DNA from 3 places in the Bartonella capreoli genome. Region 1 is predicted to be linked to each of the others. Evidence: predicted binding sites of a transcription regulator. Region 1 holds the regulator's gene; each other region holds the start of a gene.
What was found. The regulator LexA, encoded in region 1, represses DNA repair genes until DNA is damaged. The targets are predictions, from matches to a motif close to TGTTCNNNNTGTGTTCNG.
Positions count from the first base shown of each region.

Region 2: a site for LexA is predicted at 4,934-4,951, ahead of ruvC (crossover junction endodeoxyribonuclease RuvC). Genes of this name have one in related genera too.
Region 3: a site for LexA is predicted at 5,608-5,625, ahead of dnaE (DNA polymerase III subunit alpha). Genes of this name have one in related genera too.

Region 1 covers NZ_CADDZX010000004.1:67,382-75,378, forward strand. The annotation lists gene J7R05_RS04665 (septal ring lytic transglycosylase RlpA family protein) at 1-349, opposite strand, end outside; tRNA gene J7R05_RS04670 (tRNA-Lys) at 727-802, opposite strand; gene lexA (transcriptional repressor LexA) at 1,718-2,431, shown strand; gene rimO (30S ribosomal protein S12 methylthiotransferase RimO) at 2,706-4,019, shown strand; gene ttcA (tRNA 2-thiocytidine(32) synthetase TtcA) at 4,021-4,809, opposite strand; gene rpsD (30S ribosomal protein S4) at 5,164-5,781, opposite strand; gene murI (glutamate racemase) at 5,960-6,772, opposite strand; gene J7R05_RS04700 (RNA methyltransferase) at 6,765-7,604, opposite strand; gene sfsA (DNA/RNA nuclease SfsA) at 7,927-7,997, shown strand, end outside.
Region 2 covers NZ_CADDZX010000001.1:381,852-389,848, reverse strand. The annotation lists gene J7R05_RS01605 (tetratricopeptide repeat protein) at 344-1,426, opposite strand; gene J7R05_RS01600 (thiamine phosphate synthase) at 1,464-2,129, opposite strand; gene J7R05_RS01595 (OpgC family protein) at 2,229-3,389, shown strand; gene J7R05_RS01590 (DUF1465 family protein) at 3,565-4,083, shown strand; gene J7R05_RS01585 (hypothetical protein) at 4,058-4,264, opposite strand; gene J7R05_RS01580 (hypothetical protein) at 4,266-4,526, opposite strand; gene ruvC (crossover junction endodeoxyribonuclease RuvC) at 4,965-5,468, shown strand; gene ruvA (Holliday junction branch migration protein RuvA) at 5,472-6,107, shown strand; gene ruvB (Holliday junction branch migration DNA helicase RuvB) at 6,186-7,277, shown strand; gene J7R05_RS09160 (hypothetical protein) at 7,207-7,524, opposite strand; partial or broken gene ybgC (tol-pal system-associated acyl-CoA thioesterase) at 7,597-7,997, shown strand, end outside.
Region 3 covers NZ_CADDZX010000003.1:33,367-41,363, forward strand. The annotation lists gene J7R05_RS03590 (RNA degradosome polyphosphate kinase) at 1-286, opposite strand, end outside; gene J7R05_RS03595 (zinc-finger domain-containing protein) at 473-721, shown strand; gene J7R05_RS03600 (FAD-binding protein) at 749-1,987, shown strand; gene dnaE (DNA polymerase III subunit alpha) at 2,048-5,536, opposite strand; gene recG (ATP-dependent DNA helicase RecG) at 5,876-7,984, shown strand.

The DNA of each region.
Region 1 (7,997 bases):
CAGTTAAACGCCCATGGAAATCTGAACCATACCATGATGCTTGACCAACACGTTTATAAGTTGGATCGTCTTCTGGATAATACCATTTTCCTTTTATTTGATAAGGTTTACCAACAACAGCTCTACTGCCTTTATTTTTTGATTTATGCTGTGTGTTCAAAGCCTTTTCAGGTACAGTAACAGCCTTTCCAGCCTTTACCTTAGGTGTTGTATTGGTGGAACTTTTCCCTGCAAATTGTGTTGTTTGGTTTGCACAAGCTGTTAATAAACCAACAGCAGCAATCATAGGCACAAATTGAAATATCATTTTAACAACGGAGGTTAACTTTCTTTTACTATTTAAAAGCATTTATCAGCCCGCTTACCCTTCTTCAGCTTTTATTGTAAATATGGAAATTACATTCTTTGTGTACGGTAGAAAAATTTATACCCATGAATGACTATATTCGTTAGATTTATGGTATTCTAAAAATCAATCTTTCATCAAGCTATTAACATAATATAAAAGAATATTTGTTATAATTTACAAAAGGTGATGTATGCCTAAGGTTGATAAAAATTAAACAAAATCAATAAGTTATAAGCATAAAATCAGAAACAAAACATCATAATATAAATTGTGAATTAAGCCGAGCTTACTTTATATGAATAATAGAAAACAGGTATAATTTACAAATAGCATAAATAATTTTTATCAATTTACGAGGAATTTGGAAACATTATTTATGGTGAGCGCGCAGGGATTCGAACCCTGGACCTACTGATTAAAAGTCAGTTGCTCTACCAACTGAGCTACGCGCTCCCACACAATTATTTTGCTTGTGGAAAATGAATGGGAACATACGGTCGACTTTTCATTTGGTCAACACCTTTTATGAAAAAATATTATTTTTTACTTTGTTTATCAAAATACTGTTTATTACACCCAACTTTCTTACTATTTTATGCACTCTTTTAGGATACAAAATAATACACAACGCATATTGTACTCTTTACACCCATTAATATAGGTAGAAGATATGCTTTTCAGTAAATGCAAACGACATCATTCAAATGAAAACAAAATATTAATGATTCAAATTTTCAAGAATTCTTTGCTTCTTTTTTACACAATTTTAGTGTAGCTTAATCTTTCAAACAGTAGCTAACATTGTTGTGAATTAATCATTTGATAAAATGATTCTAGCTATGCAATTCGTAACTGGCTACATTCACTTGAAAAGTTGTTCTTTAATTGATCTATTATTATAATAAAGTAGGCAAAATATTTGAGTCTATCTCTATAAGGTAGAGATAACGCTTTTCGAAAGCCAATCATAAAATCATACGACAATTATTTATTTCAACCTGAGAAAAGTCTTAGTTGATATCCACAAAATCACACTAAAAACTATAATTATATCTGTTAAAAATACACCCTAATATAAATTAAAGTTTAAGAAATTTTCTATCCATCAATAATCAATTTATATTCTTACCTAAAAAATGATATTCCATATAGCTGATAACTAAAAAATATAAATTTGACCGGTGATATATACGAATATTGTCAGATAAAAAACAAATGACCCCACATTCTTTATTTCTAGGCTTAAATTTCTAGACTCAAATAAAATGAAGAGTTTTGCGTTATTTTAAAAAAATTGTAGAATAATCATAAAATACTTATGCTTTGTCTTCTATTTTTTCTTTTTCGATTTTTTGATTGGAATGTTGAATGCTGACATGTAAACAATATGAGCTACTTTTATTCATGCACAATCATATGAAAGAAACTGGTGTTCCCCCCTCCTTTGATGAGATGAGAAATGCATTAGAGCTTGCTTCAAAATCCAGCATTCATAGGCTTATTACAGCTTTAGAAGAGCGTGGTTTTATACGTCGTTTGCCAAACCGTGCTCGTGCAGTAGAAGTTATCCGACTTCCTGATAAAATAACATTCGATCTTTCTTCTGCACGTAAAATTTTTCCAAGTATGGTAGAAAAAAACAAAAAGAAAACATTTCAAGACCTTGATAATCTTGATCATTCTGACACGAAAAACAAACAAAATATTACTATCCCTATTATGGGCCGTATTGCTGCTGGCGTACCTATTTCGGCAATACAGCAGCAAACAAATACACTTTCTCTTCCACCAGACATGATTGGTTTAGGTGAGTATTATGCCCTGGAAGTTAAAGGTGATTCTATGGTTGAGGCAGGTATTATTGATAAAGATACTATAATTGTTAAACGTCAAAATACAGCAACACAAGGTGAAATTATTGTTGCATTAATTGATAAACAAGAAGCAACTTTAAAACGTTACCGACGTAAAGGGGCTTCGATTGCATTAGAAGCTGCAAATCCTCATTATGAAACGCGCGTATATAAGCCTGAACGTGTTCATATACAAGGCAGACTCATTGGGCTTATTCGTCATTATTAAAAGACAAAATAGTTAAAAATATAAATAAACAGCTGTGTACGTTTTGGAAATGTCTATATACAAAGTCGTCACCGTGATGATTATAGATAACGCTATTTATTAGCGTTTTTGTCTTTTGTATTCTGTGTGCTCGTGATTATAAATAAGTTTACATAACTTTTGTAGCAAAATGTATCAAATGCGTCTAAAGGTTAAAGAGTATGCAGACATTATTCCTAAAAAATAGGAATAATGGATCAGTTAGATTTTCGTTAAAGAATTACAAGGATTAATTATGGCAGCACCTCGCATTAGTTTTGTTTCTCTCGGTTGTCCAAAAGCACTTGTAGATTCTGAGCGTATTATTACAAGTCTTCGTTCTGAAGGTTACGAAATCTCACATAAGCACCAAGGAGCGGATCTCGTTATTGTTAATACCTGTGGTTTTCTTGATTCTGCACGAACTGAATCACTCGCTAATATTGAAAAAGCTATCAAAGAAAACGGAAAAGTTATTGTAACTGGATGTCTTGGTGCTGAACCTGATGTTATCCGTCAAGCACACCCTAGTGTATTAGCTATTACTGGACCACAAGCATATGAAAACGTCATACAAGCAGTTCATACAGTCGTTCCTCCAGTCCATGACCCCTTCGTTGATTTAGTTCCTCCGCAAGGTATCCGCCTTACACCCCGCCATTATGCTTATTTAAAAATTTCTGAAGGATGTTCTAATCGATGTAGTTTTTGTATTATCCCTGCTCTGCGCGGTAATTTGGTCTCTCGCCCTATAGGCGATATTCTCCGCGAAGCAGAAAAGCTTGTACAAGCAGGCGTAAAAGAACTCTTGATTATTTCACAAGACACTAGTGCTTATGGTATTGATATTAAATATGCTGAAAGCTCTTGGAAAGACCGCACAATAAAAACTAAATTTTTAGATCTTTGTCGCGAACTAGGAGATATGGGTGTTTGGGTGCGTATGCACTATGTTTATCCTTACCCTCATGTTGATGCAGTTATTGAACTGATGGCTGCAGGAAAAATCCTCCCTTATTTAGATATCCCTTTTCAGCACGCATCACCAACTGTTTTACGCAATATGAAACGCCCTGCTCATATGGAAAAAACGAATCGTAGAATTGAAGAGTGGCGAAAAATTTGTCCAGATCTCACTTTGCGATCAACATTCATTGTTGGTTTTCCAGGAGAAACCAATGAAGATTTTGAGATGCTTCTTGAATGGTTAGAAGAAACAAAAATTGAGCGTGCTGGTTGCTTTAAATATGAGGCAGTAAAAGGTGCTGCTGCAAACGATCTTGAATTAGGAAACGTCGCGGAAGAAGTGAAAGAAAGTCGTTGGCATCGCTTTATGGCAAAACAACAACAAATTTCTGCCCGTCTTTTAAAGAAAAAGATTGGACAAAGGCTTCAAATCCTCATTGATGAAAGTCAAGGTAAAGTGGCTAAAGGCCGCAGTAAGTATGATGCTCCAGAAATAGATGGTGTTGTTCATATATCATCACGGCGACCACTTCGTAGCGGTGAATTTGTTACTGTTAAAATCGAACAATCCGATGCCTACGATCTTTATGGTATTGCTGTTTAAATTATAGTAAAGCATTAAAAGCGAAAAGTTTTTTATCAAGCAAATGACTTGGGCGTACATTTGTTAAAGCACGAATCATAGTATCTTTTCGCCCTGGCATTCTTTTTTCGATATCATTTAGCATTTCTTTTATTACATTGCGTTGTAAACCACTTTGGCTACCACAAAGATTACAAGGAATAATAGGAAATTGCATTGCTTGAGAAAACTTTTTCATATCTTCTTCAGCTGCATAAACAAGAGGGCGCAAAACAAAAAGATCCCCCTCATCATTTATAAGCTTTCCAGGCATAGCTGCTAAACGACCACCATGAAATAAATTCATAAAAAACGTTTCTAAAACATCATCACGATGATGTCCCAGTACTAATGCAGAACACCCCTCCTCACGTGCGATACGATACAAATGCCCACGCCGCAACCTGGAACAAAGCGAACAATATGTTTGCGTTGGTGTCAGCTTATCTGTAACAACTGAATAAGTATCCTGATATTCAATGCGATAAGGAATTTGATAACTATTCAAATAATCAGGAAGAATATGCTTTGGAAAGCCTGGTTGACCTTGATCAAGATTACAAGCTAAAATTTCAATTTGTAAAAGACCACGCCATTTTAAATCTAAGAGAAGAGCCAGTAAACCATAAGAATCTTTCCCACCGGATAAAGCAACAAGCCATTTTTTCCCTGAAGATAACATAGAGAAATCATCGAACGCTTGCCGTATATGACGTAAAAGTCGTTTACGTAATTTATTAAATTCTACAGTTGAAGGGGCAACTCGAAACATTGGATGGCAATCATCAATACTCTCCTCCAAAAGACCACCTATACCTACATTTTCTATTGTTCGATATTACTTAGAAAGTTTAATTTATAATACTATACCCTGTATAATAATACAATGGTTCACTTTCAATCATAATACAAGCAGCAACAAATATAACAGGATTTAAATTTATGCTAAATCCTGTCTGTAAATTGGATATCTATAATCAAAAAGATAAAAACGTACGTACTCTATCGCAGAAAAAACTGATAACCTCAGCAAATTAATGATGTTATCAGTTCCAACGATTGCGAAACAACGTAGCTCTTTTAAAATACACAATCAAATTAGAGAGTGATAAACCTACTAAAAAATTTAGCGTGAATAAAACTCAACAACTAAATTAGGTTCCATGTGAACAGCATAAGGAACATCTGAAAAAGCAGGAATACGAGTAAAAGTCGCTTTCATTTTGCTATGGTCTGCTTCAATATATTCAGGTACATCACGTTCAGCTAACTGTATAGATTCTAAGACCAAAACAAGCTGCTTTGATTTTTCACGAACTTCAATAACATCACCTGGCTTACAACGGTATGACTGAATGTTGGTACGTCGACCATTTACATTGACGTGACCATGATTGATAAATTGACGAGAAGCAAAAATAGTAGGTACAAATTTTGCGCGATAAACAATAGCATCTAAACGTGACTCTAGAAGACCGATAAGATTTTCACTTGTATCACCGCGACGACGAACAGCTTCTTCATAAATTTTACGAAATTGCTTTTCTGAAATATCACCGTAAAATCCTTTTAATTTCTGCTTAGCACGCAACTGGATACCATAATCAGAAAGTTTACCTTTACGGCGCTGTCCGTGTTGACCAGGACCATATTCACGACGATTTACAGGAGACTTGGGACGCCCCCAGATATTTTCCCCCATACGGCGGTCAATTTTATACTTTGTTGATTCGCGCTTACTCATCGCATTTCCTTTACATAAAAAACAAGGTCAAAATATAGACCTCAAGGAAACGCACCCTCCTCTGCCTTCTAAAGTGAAGACTGACAGGATATCTCACACACAAATTTGAAAGCTATCCACGGGACACGTCAATTAATATTATTTTCTTAAAAGAAAAATTTAAAATAACTTTATTCAATTATACTTTAAAGTCAACTCCCTTTACTATACTAAAACCAAACTTTTGTAATAAATGCTCAGTTGCAACTCCTATAGTTTGCGATGTAAATAAAGCACAGTCTTCATGTTTCTTTATGTTTTTATTTTGTATTTCCTCTAATAATAACGATCTGGTGCGCCTGGCTATAGCTTTTGCTGGATCAATCCAACTTACCGTCCATAAAGCCTGCTTGTGAAATAAATTAATTAAAAAAGGATAGTGTGTGCAAGCTAAGACAATAACATCTGTATATTTGCCATTTTTCTCAACAAAGCACGGTAAGATTTCATGACGCAATCCTTTGTCATCGATAGGATTTCCACGTAAATAATTTTCAGCAAATCCTGCAAGTTTTGTACTCCCTACAAGCTGAACATGGCACTGATTGGCAAAAGAATCTATTAATTTATGTGTATATGCACGTTGAATCGTCCCAGGAGTTGCTAACACTGAAATAAGACCTGACTTTGTCTTTTTAGCTGCTAATTTAATTGCAGGTACAGTTCCAACAAAAAGAATATTAGGAAATTTTCGTCGTAAATCTGTTATCACCAATGTAGAAGCCGTATTGCAGGCAATAACACATAAAATAGGATTATAAAGTTTTAATAGATTTGTAAAAATCTTTAAAATGCGTTGTTTCAAAGCATCTTCACTCCAAATACCATAGGGAAATCCTGCATCATCAGCAACATAAATAAATTGGAATTCAGAAATAAGAGCGCGTACTTCCTCCACCACTGTTAACCCACCAATACCGCTATCAAAAAAAAGAAGTGGTCGCTCACTCATTAGTATTTATACCTGTTGTGATTTTCTTTTTGCGATTACGCCCCACAGGTACACCGCTACCCCGTGGAAATTCAGGTGAAAAATGATCTAGTGAAGATATAACTCCCCGTAGCAGTCGAATTTCAGATTCACTCAATTTAGCACGTGTAAAAACAGAGCGTATATTGAGGACCATCACCTCTTTGCGTTCTTGCGGTCTAAAATATCCACGAGAATCCAAAGCATTTTCTAATTGCGATAAAAAACCGTGCAGCGTGGCCTTATCCGCTGATTTCATTTCTGCTACACGAAAAGCCGTATCGTTTAAATCATCTAAACCAGATTTCATCCATTCATAAGACATCAACAAAACTGCTTGTGCAATATTCAATGAAGCAAAAGCAGGATTAACCGGAAAAGTAACAATTTCATCAGCAAAGCTAATTTCATCATTTTTAAGCCCCCATCTTTCTCTACCAAATAAAATACCTATTTTATGCCCAATACCTTCATGATAACGTAAAATACCTGCTGCTTCTACAGCACTTCTAACCGTCTTAAAACCACATCTTTTACGTGCTGTTGTGCCCAAAACATAATTTAAATCTGCGATTGCGTCATATAATGTATTAAAAACTAACGCATTATCAATAATATGATCAGCTTTACTGGCTGCAGCTCTAGCTTTTTCATTTGGAAATACTTCCCGTGGTTTAACCAGCCGAAGATTAGATAGTCCAAAATTTGCCATCGCTCTTGCCACCATACCAATATTTTCTGGCAATTGCGGCTCAACTAAGACAATAATTGGACCATTCATTATATTTTGACGTCTCCTATTTGTCCCAGCCATTTCATTTCACCGATCTTCATAAATCATATCTCTATAGCTATTTTTTTCTGCAACTCAACCTCTCAAATCAATACTCCATGAAATAACCTTTTTAGTGACAAATTGTAGTCAATTTTATCTTCTCAATAGAAATTCATTGATTTATCTAAAAAAGGATTAAGTATGAATTCCGAAAGAAAAATGACTCTTGCACTCATAACAATGTTATTGATTGTTACAACTATTATTTTTTATGCCAATGTAACTATATCTGATGTGCTTCAACTCATCTAAATATAAGTCTTGAGTTGAATTATAAGATTATGCCCTTTAATAAGGGAATATGTTCTTTGTTCCTGAACTCTATCCTGCAAAGCTTGTCCGCCGTTATAAACGCTTTCTTGCTGATGTCAG
Region 2 (7,997 bases), on a different contig from region 1:
TTCCAGGTCTTATCTGGCTTTTTCAAGCCATTGCATCTTTTAAAGCTTCATTAAGCTTCATTTTATTCTTTCAAACCATTATTATTTTCTCAAACCATTATGGTTTTTAAAGCCTCATTTGGTTTTTTCAAATAAGAATCGTTGTGTACCCTAGCTTTTCAGCTTTTTGCAAGACTATAAAGCACCTTGGCAAAAAACCTTAAATAATTTTGCAAAAAAACCACCCTTATATAAACAATCACCCTATAGGATTTGCAAAAAACACTTTTATGAAAATTACTCAAAAACAATTTGGTGAAAATAATCTCCTAAAACCATCAATTAATCTTCACCCAAAATGCGCTTAAAGAACAGGTATGAATGCGATCGCTTTTTGTTCTGCTTCCTTCAATTGAGCCTCATCCATTCCCTGGAGCATCACTTCAAGATCAGAAGCTTGCACTTTCGCCTTCTTTGCCACCATATACCACGCAGCAGCAGTAACAATATCACCCTCTACCCCTATTGCATCGCGATAAAGTCTTGCCAGATTAACTTGTGCCACCGCAACCATTTTAACGGCATTGTCAAACAGCAAATAAAAAGCCCGTTTAAAATCGGTTTCCCCACCACGGCCTTCAATCAACCATTGTGCCAACAGCATTTGAGCCATAAGGTGCTTATTTTGGGCTGCAACCTCAATCAATCTTCGTGCGTTATAATCATCTTTTGGTTTTGTTAAAGTCCCCTCAGACAAAATCTTTGCAGCAGCAAAAGCAGCCTCAGGGTCACCAAGAGCAGCACCCTTTAAAAACAACTTCAAAGCCTGTTCTTTTGTTTCATCTTTTTTGTTTTGTAAAGTCACACCTTCAAGATCGTTTTTTTCATCGAAAACTTTATGAAGAAGCATTTGCCCATAATAAAAATAGGCTTCCCTCACACCAGCATGCAGTGCTTTTTGAACAAATTCTATGCCACGCTCTTTGTCTTTTGTGACAAAGGTCCCACTAAACAACATAAGACCATAGCGCAGTTGTGCTTGTGGGTCCCCGTGTTTTGCAGCGCTTCCAAACCATAAAGCAGCACGCTGACCATCAAGGGGAACGGCATATCCTTCCATATACATTTGACCAATCAAAGTTTGCGCAGCTGGATCATTGTATTCAGCACGTTTGAGTGCTTCATGAAAAGCTTTTAAATAATAGCCTTGAACATAATAATCATAGGCTTCATCATATTGGCCTGCTTTTAATATTTGAGCAGAACTCTCATGATCTTGGGCTTTTACAGTGTTTTCAGGCACCTTTAAAGTGGATTCATCTGGTGATTCTTCTATCTCACTAGATTCAACTTCAACATCTTGTGCTTCTTCTCCCACAGGGTCCGCAACAGCAGAAAAAGACAAAAAAGCTGTCAAAATCAACACACACGCAAACACTTTACTCATAAGATGCCCTCTACCCGCTCATTATGGATATCTTTATCTATGATAAAAGATGATTTTTGCATTTTTCTTTAACCCTATCAAGTACAATAAAGGGGTGATCATGAGCAAAAATCATCTCTTCAATGGCAATAAATTCACATCCCGTCTCTAAGGCTTCATCAATAGTTGCAAGATCACTGCCTGCTTGAATAATAGCAGGTACTTCCATAATCTCAGCCCACCATTTTGCTAATGCAATATTTCGAGGATGGGAGGATGGCTTTTTATCAGCACCTAATTTCCCAAAAAACACATAATCAACCCCAGCCTCAGCAACACTCATAGCACAATGACGTGTTCGTAAATTCCCAAAACCAACTATTTTTTGATTTTTTTTCTGATTCTCCAACACGTCAAAAGCATCAAGACCACCCTCCAAATGCATCCCATCAGCTTTAATTCTGCCAGCAACACGGCTATCTTCAGCAATAATAAGGGCAGCACCATTGTGTTGAATATCATCAGCATACATCTTGGCACTATTTTGTAAAAAAGTACCATCGTCCTGATCAACAAATGAATCATATAAAATAATGCACGCAAAGGACTTCGTTTGAAAGAGCTGGCGTAAAAATGCAGGCTCAATAACACGCCGAACATCCAATGTTAGAGCCAACTGAGGAAAAGAACAATGTTCAATTGGTTTATTTTTCTGATGGACCATACAGCCTCCCTTAAAGATTAAATTAAATAAAGATTTATTTTATCATCACGCTTTGTTAAAGGCAGATTTACCCCTTTGATCACAAAGAAAGATCTTTTGATGGCACATCATAGCACTTCCCCTCATGATACACTTCCTTCAAATTATGAAAAGCATAGCCCCCCTTTATCTTACCGTGATACCCGTATTGATGTATTGCGTTCTTTAGCTCTGTTAACGATTTTCATCAATCATATTCCCGGAACATTTTATGAGCATCTCACACACAAAAACTTCGGTTTTTCTGATTCGGCAGAAATATTTGTTTTGCTTTCAGGCGTTGCTCTTGGATTAAGCTTTCATACTCACGCCCTCAAAAGCTGTTTTATTTCACATGTGCACAAACTTTGGAAGAGAGCTTTTGTGCTCTATAAAGCACATCTTTTTACCACCTTTACCACATTAGCCCTCTTTTTGGGAGCCTCTATTCTTTGGCACTCAGAACGACTTTTATCTATGAATAATGTGGGTATATTCCTCACACAACCTTTTATCACATTTTTAAGCATTTTAAGCCTTGGCCATCAACTAGGCTATAATAATATTCTTTCTCTTTATATTGTGTGTATGTTGTTTGCCCCTTTTGCCCTTTATCTGACTGGCAAACATAAAGGGCCTCTTCTTTTCATATCATTGATGATATACTTTATATGTGGCCTTTATAGCATTGCACCACCTTCTTATCCACTCCAAGGGCAGTGGTTTTTAAATCCTTTATCGTGGCAGTTTCTTTTCATTATCGGGTTAATAAGTGCTGTATATCTCAAACAAGGAGGGAAAATCATCTTTCGTCCTTTAATTGTAATTGTCTCAGCAAGTTATCTCGTGTTTGCACTGTTATGGGTGCGCTTAGAATGGTGGGGAAGTTTTGGTTCATCTGACTGGTCTTCACCCCTTATAAATTTTAACAAAACATTCTTAAGCCTTCCCCGTTTGGTGCACATTCTAGCCTTAGCGTCTTTGATCCTTTGCCTTCCCTGTTTGCATGAACGATTTCACGTCTCCCCAAAGCACCCCTTAGCGATTTTAGGCAAACAGAGCTTACCAGTTTTTATCACCGGCACCATCTTTGCAATGTGTGGGCAAATTTTTAAAACACTAACGACAAGCACATTTTTTTCCGACACTCTCTTGATAATAAGCGGTATCGCAATACAATTTACTGTAGCATACTATTATGAAAGTCAAAAAACACATCGTCCTGTACCTTCCAAAAGATAAAACAAATTTATAAATATTTATAAATATTGTCCATCTTGCTCATTAACCTTAGCATAAGAAGTGTATTGCGTAATTGTCTTTAAAAAGGCATCCTTTATAACAATGAGAAAATGAGTCTTTAAATTGATCTTTAGTATCATTATTTTTCTCATATCACAGTTTGGAGTATAAAGACGTGAATGCACATGAACCTTCAAAAGATAAAACCATTATCATGATGGAACACGATGCTTTTGAAAGTGTTTTTAACCGCCTCTATGAAGAGACGATGGACCTTATTGAAGAAACAGCAGACTATATTGATAAAGAAGGTAAATGTGCTGCTCGTCACCTTCCAGTCGAAACTTCTGCACTTTATGCAAAAGAAGCCATGTATTTAAGTACACGGCTAATGCAAATTGCCTCTCGACTGTTGCTTTTTCGTGCAGGGCGTGAAGGGGAAATGTCTCCCAAACAAATACAAAAAGAGATTGCAAAAATTTCTCTTCATACACCATCACTAGGACCTCAGACTGCTCATTGGACAGAATTGCCAGAAATTTTCCGCCACTTTGTAGCACGTTCTTTGCGTTTAGAAGAACGTATGCGCCATGTTAGTTATGATATCGATCAAACCTCTTGCAAAACCTTAAAAAAGAACAATCCTGTAACCAAACAAATTCAATTGCTCAAACGTGCTTTTCGACGCTCTTAAAAAACCTTGCCACCATTTTAAAAAAACTAGCCTCCTCATCACCGCTACCAGCACCTTCAATCTTACACCTCCCCCTTCCCTTACCTTTTAAATGCCATCCTCTTCCACCAACATTTCCCCAAACTCCTGGCCCTCTTCTCCCAAGCCATCTCCCCAATTTTCCAACCCCCCATCTTCTCATATTAATACGCCACCTTCCACCAACACAGCTCAATCTTGCTCTTAAATCTTGCTTCCATCAATGCAAGCTTCATGCTCTTCCCTACCCTTGCCACCATTTTAAAAAAACTAGCCTCCTCATCACCGCTACCAGCACCTTCAACCTTACACCTCCCCCTTCCTTTACCTCTTAAATGCCATCCTCTTCCACCAACATTTCCCCAAACTCTTGACCCTCTTCTTCCAAGCCATCTCCCCAATTTTCCAACCCCCCATCTTCTCATATTAATACGCCACCTTCCACCAACACAGCTCAATCTTGCTCTTAAATCTTGCTTCCATCAATGCAAGCTTCTTTCTCTTCCCTACCCTTGCCAAAAATGCCTTCACCAATGCTCCCACCCCTCACCACTTTAAAGTTTTCATTCCCTCCATCCATTCTCAACCTCCTGCCCTTTCCCATCATCATCAAACCTCTTTGAAATCTTGCCCCCACTAAAAAAAACCAGCTCCTCACCACCACCACCACCAGCGCTACACATTTCCTTTCATTTAAGGGAGCTTAATTCTTTTTCACAAATCATTTTTATTACGCTCTTTTAGTATTTCATTGTATTCTTTTAGTGTTTTTACTGTATTCTTTTGGATTGTATTAATGTTTCTATGTTCTTTTTATGTATTGCATCTATTCAAGAACAAAGAAATAACATAGGCTTAATCATATGGTAAAAGCGATTCGTATTATAGGCATCGATCCTGGATTACAGCGAACAGGGTGGGGCGTCGTTGATCTATTAGGCAATCATCTACACTTTATTGCATCAGGCACACTGCGCTCTGATGCAAAAAGCCATCTTGCTTCCAGGCTGTATCAACTTCATCAAGGGCTGTCTGATGTTGTGCACCGTTTTATGCCCCATGAAGCAGCTGTTGAAAATGTTTTTGTCAATAAAGATGCCACCGCCACTTTAAAACTTGGCCAAGCACGTGCCATTGCACTTCTTGTACCAGCTCAAGCAGGTCTTCCAGTTTCTGAATATGCCCCAAACACCATCAAAAAATCCGTTATTGGTGTGGGCCATGGCGCAAAAGAACAAATCCATATGATGGTCAAAACTCTTCTCCCACGCGCTGAATTTGATAGTAGTGACGCAGCTGATGCACTGGCACTGGCACTTTGCCACAGTACCCACCGTACTAACTTATCCTACAGCTCACAAGGTTAATACATGATCGGCAAATTAAAAGGCATACTTGAGAGCATCTGTGACGATCACATCATTCTTGATGTGCAAGGTGTGGGGTATAGCGTTTTTGTGTCAAACAGGCTTTTATCTTCTTTACCAACCCTTGGTGAACATTTAAACCTATTTATTGAAACGCATGTTCGTGCAGAAGCCATTCGCCTTTTTGGTTTTACCACAAAAGCTGAACGAGATTGGTTTTGCCTTTTGCAAAATGTGCCAGGGGTAGGTGCAAAAGTTGCCTTAGCTATTTTAGGAACTTTATCACCTGGTGAACTTGCCCAAGCAATTGCATTAAACGACGTGGCAATGATCAAACGTGCTCCTGGCATTGGTCAAAAAGTTAGTGAAAGAATTATAAGCGAATTCAAAAACAAAGCACTGCCCTTTAATGAAGAGAGCAAAAACACCGCACATCTTGCTTCCAACCTTCAAGCACAAGAAACCAATCAACCCGTCAATGATGCACTCTCAGCTTTAATCAAGCTTGGTTTTGATCGTGATCAAGCAGCACAAGCTTTGTCCTCCACCCTCTCTAGCCTTGAAGAAGAAACTGTTTCCTCAGCGCTTCTCATTCGCCATAGCCTTAAACTGCTTTCCAATTCATCCAACACAAGGTAACTTTTCAAAATACAATAAATATTTTCTGCTCAGACAATATAAGGTAACTATACAAGGTAACACATATACAAGGTAACAATGCGTAAAGATGAAAGCCAACGCCTTCTTGGTGCCATACCCCTGCCCAATGACCCAGACCGTTCCTTAAGGCCACAAGTCCTTGATGATTTTATTGGTCAAGAAGCAGCGCGTGCAAACTTAAAAATATTTATTGAAGCAGCAAAAGCACGTAAAGAAGCTTTAGATCACGTTTTATTTGTAGGGCCGCCAGGGTTGGGAAAAACAACACTTTCGCAAATTATGGCTAAAGAATTAGGCGTTAATTTTCGTTCAACATCAGGGCCAGTCATCGCCAAAGCAGGCGATTTAGCAGCCCTTTTAACCAACTTAGAAGAACGTGATGTTTTGTTTATTGACGAAATTCACCGTTTAAATCCAGCCATTGAAGAAATTCTTTACCCAGCAATGGAAGATTATCAACTTGATCTCATCATTGGTGAGGGGCCAGCAGCACGTTCAGTCAAAATTGAGCTTGCTAAATTTACCTTAGTGGCAGCAACCACCCGTTTAGGGTTATTGACCACCCCTTTAAGGGATCGTTTTGGCATTCCCATCCGGTTAAGTTTTTATACCATAGAAGAATTAGAATATATCGTTAAGCGTAATGCCCGCCTTTTTTCAGTCCAAATAAGCGATGATGGTGCCCATGAAATTGCATGTCGTGCACGTGGCACCCCGCGTATTGCAGGAAGACTGTTGCGCCGGGTTTGTGACTTTGCTCTGGTTAAAGGTGCAGAAAAAATTGACCGCTTCATTGCAGATGAAGCCCTCTCGCGCCTTGAGGTTGACCACCTCGGCCTTGACCCTCTAGACAGGCGCTACCTGATCCTCATTGCAGAAACTTTTCTAGGTGGCCCCGTTGGCATTGAAACAATTGCGGCTGCTCTCTCAGAACCACGTGATGCCATTGAAGATATTATTGAACCTTACTTGCTGCAACAAGGTTTTATTCAGCGTACCGCCCGCGGGCGAATTATTACAGAAAAAGCTTGGGCACATTTAGGGCTTTGTGCCCCTGAACCAGCAGCCTCACAAAAATCTACCCCATCAGCTGACACACAAGATCATTCCTCAATACAACCCACTCTATGGGAAAAAGAAGATGACTAAAACCACCACCAATAACACGTACACAACCAACCCTTGCACAAACAATTCTCATACCCACGATACACACCCCAACAATACTGGCGCTAACAACCACACCAACAATACTTGCACCAGCAACACGCGCGCCAATCCTCCTCACCCTCATAACACGCTCCCCAATACCCCCAGCACCAATATCTCCCACACCATCCCCCATACCAACAATACTCACGCTAACAACCCTCGCACTCATAATCTTCACACTCATAATCTTCACGCCAACAATACTTGTGTAAACGACACTTCACCCAATCACAGTGGTGAGAGTTTTGCTTATGTTCATGACCTCCCCACAAGAGTTTATGTTGCAGATACCGATTTTTCTGGTGTCGTATATCATGCGCGTTATTTGGAATTTTTTGAACGAGGACGCTCAGAATTCTTGCGAAACATAGGGTGTAATAACACACAGTTAGCATCAGGCGCACGATTTGCATCAGGCACAGGGGAAAAACTATTTTTTGTCGTGCATCGCATAGACATTACTTATTCCCGCCCTGCACATATTGATGATCTCTTAACGGTTAAAACACGACTAGAGTGTGTTCAAGGGGCACGTTTTTTCATGAATCAACAAATCATGCGTGATAACACTCTGTTAGCTGAAGCAAAAGTAACGCTTGCTATTATGAATCAAGCAGGAAAACCACGCCGTTTACCCAAAGATCTTTTTTCTTCCAC
Region 3 (7,997 bases), on a different contig from region 1:
AATCAAGTTGCTCCTGTGGGGTTCGTCCATCTGCACTGCGTTCTACAATCCCTGCACAAATTTGACCAACAAGGCCAGCAACACGGACCATAAAAAACTCATCAAGATTAGTTGCTGAAATTGCAAGAAAACGTAGGCGCTCTAATAAAGGATGCTTCGGATTAGCAGCCTCCATTACCACACGATTATTAAATTCTAGCCACGAAAATTCTCGATTAATAAATCGTGCTGGATCTTGCATCGTTATATTCTGAGTAGCAATCTGATCCGTTATCGTCTGTTTCATATCCCTCAGATAATCTGTCTTTACATTAATTAAAAATAATTGGAAGAATTTTTATTTGCAAATTGTCTTAAAAAGCATTTTGCATTATAGTGTATTCAATTACAAACTAATAAAGTTAACGTGTGATTTAAAATATTTGATCTCAATCATGTCTTATCAGACAATTTAGCTGGAGGCTTTTACACAATGTCTGACCACAATATTCTCCATTTCCAAAATGACCGTGGATATAAAATAATTGAAATTGGTGTAAAAGAATTCATGTGTGTAGGTGCTACAGAACCATTCGACCATCCTCATATTTTTATCGATATGGGAGCAGATGATGAAAAAATTTGCCCTTATTGTTCAACGCTTTACCGTTATAATCATTCATTGTCATTCAATCAAACAAATCCAACAGGGTGCATATATCATATAGATAACCCGCTATAACTTCTAATATAATATACAATGGCTATCATTGATCAACCGCCAATCATTATCGGGGCGGGAATTGCTGGTTTAAGCTCTGCTTTAGCACTTGCCCAAAAGGGAATTGCAAGTACTCTTATTGAAAAATGTAAACAACTCGATAGTGTAGGCGCTGGCATTCAGCTTACTCCAAATGCAACGCGTATTCTTGCCCACTGGGGGGTTTTAAAAAAATTAATTGAATTAGGCCTTGAACCACATTTTCTTGAGCTAAAAGACGGTATATCGTTAAAAACGCATTTCCATGTTGATCTTATCAATTTATCTGAAAAACGTTGGAAAGCCCCTTATATCACGATTCATCGAGCTGATTTGCAGAAAGTTTTATATAATGCTGTTCTTAAAAACCCTCTTATCACATGTAAACTAGGTGAAAATATTGTATCATCTACTCACACTACAACCCACAGCATTAATATAGAAACTATAAAAACAGAAGAATCAACTAAAATACAACAACACCAATTTTATTCTACATCACTTCTTATCGGGTGCGATGGTGTTTGGTCTAAGTTACGCCAACTTGCCCCTTTCCATGAAAAAGCAGATTTTAGTGGCTTAATTGCTTGGCGTGCAACAGCGACATTTGAAAGTCTTCCCCCAAATTTTCGTTCTTTATTGCAAAATATAAAGACAATTACTGCCTGGATGGGATCTAAGAATCATCTTGTTGTCTATCCCATTCAATCTGCAAAAATTTTTAACTTTGTAGCTATCACTCATGGAGACAATGCACAAAAAGAATGGAATCAAAAGGGAGATAAAGAAAAACTCAAAGCTCTCTTCAGTAATTGGAATCCCAAAATCCTCGAACTCTTTGATCATATTGACACTTGGAATTATTGGCCACTATTTCAAATGAATCATGATCGTTTTGTAGGTTTAAAACAGCAAGTATTTGTTGGTGACTGTGCGCATGCAGCCTTGCCTTTTGCAGCACAAGGTGCTGCTATGGCGATAGAAGATGCAGCCACATTAGCAGAAGTGCTTTCAATTAGTGACTTTTCACTCATTGAAGCTATTTCACTTTATAAAAAAATACGCGAACCTCGCGTTACAGCCATAAAAAAACGTGGAGATTTTAATAAACTAGTTTACCATGCAACCGGTCCTGTAGCAGTTGCACGTAACTTTATAATGAAAATTCGTTCATCAGAAAACATTATATCTAGCCTAGATTGGCTTTACAGTTATGACGCCATGAATCTGGCAAAAAATAATATTTAAAAACGGTATAGTAAAAACTACAAAATCTACACTCTAAATAACAGTCACTTCACTGTTGATTTAACTCAACTCTACATCAATCACACCATGAATTGCTTTTATAGCATTTGCTACCTGTAAATTTACCTTGTATCGCTTTGAAAGCATAACTTCAACTTCCCGTACCCCATTTTCTTGAATCAGAATAAATGCCACCTCTCCATTGCCACCGGGCTTTAAATACTGCTCAATTTGTGGAAGAATGTCTGCTGTTTTTATAAAAAGGCGCATTGTTTTACAATCCCGTATTGATTCTTTTTCTAAGGACTGAATAGTTTCAATACGTAAACCAATTCCTTCAGAGCGATCTTCTGCAATCACTGTAACAATAAAAGATTTTCCCGGTTCTAACATATCCTCGTAAATAGAAAGCCCTTCAGAAAATATAACTGCCTCATAGTGCCCACTTGTATCAGAAAACTGAATAACCCCCATTTTTTTACCAGATTTTGTTTTGCGAATTTGCTTTGCCACAATGGTTCCAGCAAGCCGAGCAGCAGTCGCCCCTTTTTTTACTGCATCAGAAAAATCACTCCAAATTTGAACGCGTTTTTTTGTAAGAATAGTTTGGTATTCATCCAAAGGATGAGCAGAAAAATAAAAACCTATTACCTGAAATTCGTGATGAAGTTTTTCAGCCAAAGACCACGGAGATGCTTGCGATAAAATCAAAGGCTCTTTCGGCCCACCCATCATTCCAAATATATCAGTCTGCCCACTAGAATTATTATCAATAATACGAATAGCGCGTGCATTAAGAGTTCCAAGACTTGCCAATAAAACCTCACGTGCAACTTGAAAACAATCAAGAGCACCTGCATAAATCAAACTTTCCATCGCACGTTTATTAACAATACGAGGATCAATACGCTCACAAAAATCTTCCAGATCTTTAAAAGGCTTATCTCCCCGGCAAGCAACAATATGATCAACTACTAAATCCCCAATACCTTTAATCGCAGCAAGGGAATAATAAATACACTTTTCTCCTATTTCAAAAACACGACACGATGTTTGCACACAAGGTGCAATAACTTCAATTCCAAGCCTTAATGCCTCACGTCGAAAATCATTCAACTTATCCGTATTTGTCATGTCACATGTCATGGAGGCAGCTAAAAATTCAACTGGGTGGTGTGCTTTCATATAAGCTGTTTGATATGAAACAATTGCATAAGCAGCAGCATGCGATTTATTAAAACCATAATCTGCAAATTTTGCTAAAAGGTCGAAAATAATATCAGCTTGATCTTTATCAATACCACCATCAACAGCACCACTTACAAAACGTGTACGCTGTTTTTGCATTTCCTTATGGATCTTTTTACCCATAGCGCGGCGTAATAAATCTGCTTCTCCAAGAGAATAACCAGAAAGTACCTGTGCAATTTGCATAACCTGTTCTTGATAAACAATAACACCTTGTGTCTCTTTAACCAGATGATCTATTTTAGGATGAATAGAAGTAATTTCCTCTTTCCCATGTTTGCGTGCATTATATGTTGGAATATTTTCCATTGGACCAGGACGATAAAGTGCCACAAGTGCAATAATATCTTCAATGCGGTCCGGCTTCATCCCAATAAGTGCCTTACGCATACCAGAACTTTCAATTTGAAATACACCAACTGTCTCACCACGTGCTAACATAGTATAAGTCGTTTTATCATTAAGAGAAATATGCGACAAATCTACCTTTATACCTTTTCGTGCAACAAAATCCGTGGCCATTTTTAAAACAGTAAGCGTTTTTAAACCAAGAAAATCAAACTTCACCAAACCAGCTTGTTCAACGCATTTCATGTTAAATTGGGTAACTGGCATATCAGAACGTGGATCGCGATACATTGGTACAAGCTCCGACAATGGCCGATCGCCGATAACAATTCCTGCAGCGTGAGTTGATGCATGACGGTAAAGCCCCTCAAGCTGAAGTGCTATATCCAACATGCGCCCAATAACAGGATTCTTTTTCTTTTCTTCCTTAAATTTAGGTTCATCTCGAATAGCCACTGCCAACTCAATATTACTGCCAGGCATAGAAGGAACTAATTTGGTAAGATAATCAACCTGACGATAGGGTACTTCCAAAACACGTCCGACATCACGTAACACCGCACGTGCCTGTAATTTACCAAATGTAATAATTTGAGCTACTTGATCACGACCATATTTTTCTTGAACGTATTGAATAACCTCTTCCCGCCGATCTTGACAAAAATCGATATCAAAATCTGGCATAGAAATACGATCTGGATTGAGAAAACGCTCAAACAAGAGAGAAAAGCGCAAAGGATCAACATCAGTGATAGTCAAAGCATAAGCAACAAGTGAACCAGCGCCAGAACCACGCCCTGGGCCAACAGGAATACCATGGCCTTTTGCCCATTTTATAAAATCCGAAACAATAAGAAAATAGCCAGGAAATTGCATACGTGTGATAACTGAAATTTCATAATTCAGTCGTTGTTCATAATCTTCAACTGTATAACCTTCGGCCAAACCAATTGTTTCAAGGCGCATTTTTAAACCAGCTTTAGCCTGATTTAATAATTCCTTAGCCTCGTCTTCTAAAGCAGAATCTGGATCTACAGAGCGTTCTGTAAAACGGGGTAAAATAGGTTTTCGAGTTGGTACAAAAGTATGACAACGTAACGCAATTTCAACGCTATTTTCTAAAGCTTCTGGAAGATCAGAAAATAATGAGACCATTTCATCTTGTGACTTCAAATAATGATCTGGCGTCACACGCCTGCGATTTGGATTAGAAACAATCTGCCCCTCTGCCACAGCCATCAATGCATCATGAGCCTCGTACCCTTCTTTATTCAGAAAAAAAGCTTCATTGGTTGCAACAAGAGGAATTTCATGCTCATAAGCTAATTCAATAAGTGTGGTTTCAACTTTCCTATCGTAAGAACTATGTCGTTGTAATTCAACATAAAGACGATCACCAAAAATTTGCTTCAAATAAGTTAAATGCTCAACAGCTCGCTCTTTTTTATTTTCTACTAAAGCCAAATTAATGGGGCCATTCCACCCCCCAGTTAAAGCAATAATTCCTTCATTTTGTGATAACAGCCAATCAGCCTTAATATGAGGAGGATCCGTATCACGTTTATCAAGATAAGCGCGACTAACAAGGCTAATCAAATGAGCATAGCCTGCTTCGCTAGCAGCAAACAGCACAATAGAAGCAAAATCAGAAGGGTTGCGTGGTTTGATTAAACGTGGATCATAATTCTCATGTTCAAAATCAATCGCAAGCTGACAACCAATAATAGGCTGCACACCATCTGTAAAACAATACTGAGAAAACTCTAAAGCACCAAACAAATTATTCGTATCTGTAATAGCTATTGCTGGTGCATGATCAGAAATTGCATGCTGAATAATTTGCCTGATTTTCAAAGCCCCTTCAAGAAGGGAATAAGCTGAATGAACCCTCAAATGAATAAAGCGAGGAAGAGAATTTTTACTGTTTAGTATTTTGCTTTTTTTTGCTGGCATTTTCACAATTTCCCATCACAACATAAATGCCAAATTGCAACTATTATTTGTTTCATAATAAAAAGTACTCTAGTTCCCCCTATATTCAATCTATAATTTTAGCATTATCGTATATATGGAAAGTACTCCAATTTCTCTTCATATCATATATAATATTACTAATATTAGCTACCCTTCTTGCACTGTTCTTACCACATTTGTTAATTTAATTTTTTATTCTTGTTATCCAAGGCTTAAAATTTAAAATAATGCAATTTATTCTCATAAACTGAGTAATTTATCCCCAAAAAGCTCCTCTAAAGTACTAGAAAAAATGAAAAGAGCAGGCTAAATTTCCTTATGTATTCAAACCTCTTTAATCTTTTTTCAACCTCTATCCGCACTCTTCCAGGAGTGAACCAAAAAGTATATCCCTTACTGGCTAAAGTTTTAAACGCCAATCTCTCACAACATGAACCGACTATAATTGACCTGCTTCAACTGATGCCTCATTCCGTTATAGACCGAAGAATGCGGCCCGATATAGCTTTTGCACCAGAAGGAAAAATCGTTACTCTTGAAATCATCATTGATCAACACCGACCACCACTAAATAGTAACAACCGATCACCTTATCGTGTCATTGGTTATGATAAAACAGGAAGCATAAATTTAGTGTTTTTTCACGCTCAACGTTCTTGGCTAGAAAGACAGCTCCCTGAAGGAAAAAAAGTAATTGTATCAGGTAAAGTGGAACGATTTAACGGGCAGCTTTCAATAGTTCACCCTGATCATATAGCCCCTAGTGAACAATTAAACCAGATGCCACTAATTGAACCTATCTATCCTTCTACCGCAGGGCTATCAGCAAGAGCACTAAAACGCGCAATGCAAGGTGCTCTTGAGCGTATTCCTCTTTTGCCAGAATGGATAGAGGAAAACCTTAAAAAACAGCAACAATTTCCTTCTTTTTCTGATGCTTTGCATTGTATTCATGCACCGACAGACCCTAATGATTTGGCTTTAAAAAGTGCAGCACGTCAACGCCTTGCCTATGATGAACTCCTTGCTGGTCAATTAGCTCTTGGTCTTGTACGTTTAAAAACAAAATCTCTTTCAGGTGCTTCTCGCCCACCAACAGGTGTCTATACAGAAAAACTGCTTGAATCTTTACCTTTTCAACTGACAAATGCACAAAAACAAGCAATACAAGATATTGCAAGTGATTTAGCTTCACCTGAACCTATGTTAAGACTCCTCCAAGGTGATGTAGGAACAGGAAAAACCGTAGTTGCACTAATGGCAATGGCACAAATTGCTGAAAATTCAGGTCAGTCAGCTCTAATGGCACCCACAGAAGTGCTTGCACGACAACATTTTACTATGATTACTCCTCTTGCTGAAAAAATTGGTTTAAAAACAGTTCTTTTAACTGGACGAGAAAAAGGGAAATCACGCGTAAATATTCTTAGCGATATATTGTCAGGGAAAATCTCTATTATCATCGGCACCCACGCCTTGATACAAAAGAATGTTACTTATAATAACCTTGCTTTAACCATTATTGATGAGCAGCACCGTTTTGGTGTAAATCAACGTCTTGCCCTTACAGCAAAAGGTCATAAACCTGACATATTAGTGATGACAGCCACCCCTATTCCACGCACACTGGTGTTAACAGCCTTTGGTGACATGGATGTATCAAAAATTACAGAAAAACCAATTGGACGAAAACCAATCACTACAGCAACTCTCCCTTTAGAGCGGATTGATGAACTTATAGAGCGAATTGCAGTTGCGTTAGAAAAAGGAGAAAAACTTTATTGGATCTGTCCCCTGGTAGAAGAATCAGAAAACTTTCAACTCACTTCGATTGAAAACCGTTTTGCCATTCTCCATAAACGATTTGGTGCATGTGTTGGTATGATACATGGAAAAATGTCTACCACTAAAAAAAACGCAGCAATAGCGTCTTTTAAATCTGGAGAAACATGTATTTTAGTTGCAACTACAGTTATTGAAGTGGGAGTAGATATTCCTGATGCCTCAATCATCATAATCGAACATGCGGAGCATTTTGGTCTTTCACAATTACACCAATTGCGTGGACGCGTTGGACGAGGAGAAAAAAAATCTTCTTGTATTTTACTATATAAAGCTCCACTTACAAAAACAGCCGCAATGCGTCTTAATATCATACGTAACACAGAGGATGGTTTTAAAATTGCTGAAGAAGACTTGCGTTTACGAGGAGAAGGTGAACTTTTAGGAACGCGACAATCTGGTATGCCTGAGTTCCACATAGCAAATCTTACAACACACCATAAACTTTTGTTAACGGCAAGAAAGGATGCACGTTTATTCTTGCAACACGATTCTGATCTTTCCTCAGAACGGGGACAAGCTTTACGCTTACTTCTCTACCTTTTTAGACATGATGATGCCATTCAGCTTTTACGTTCAGGCTAACTTTTTAAAAGCG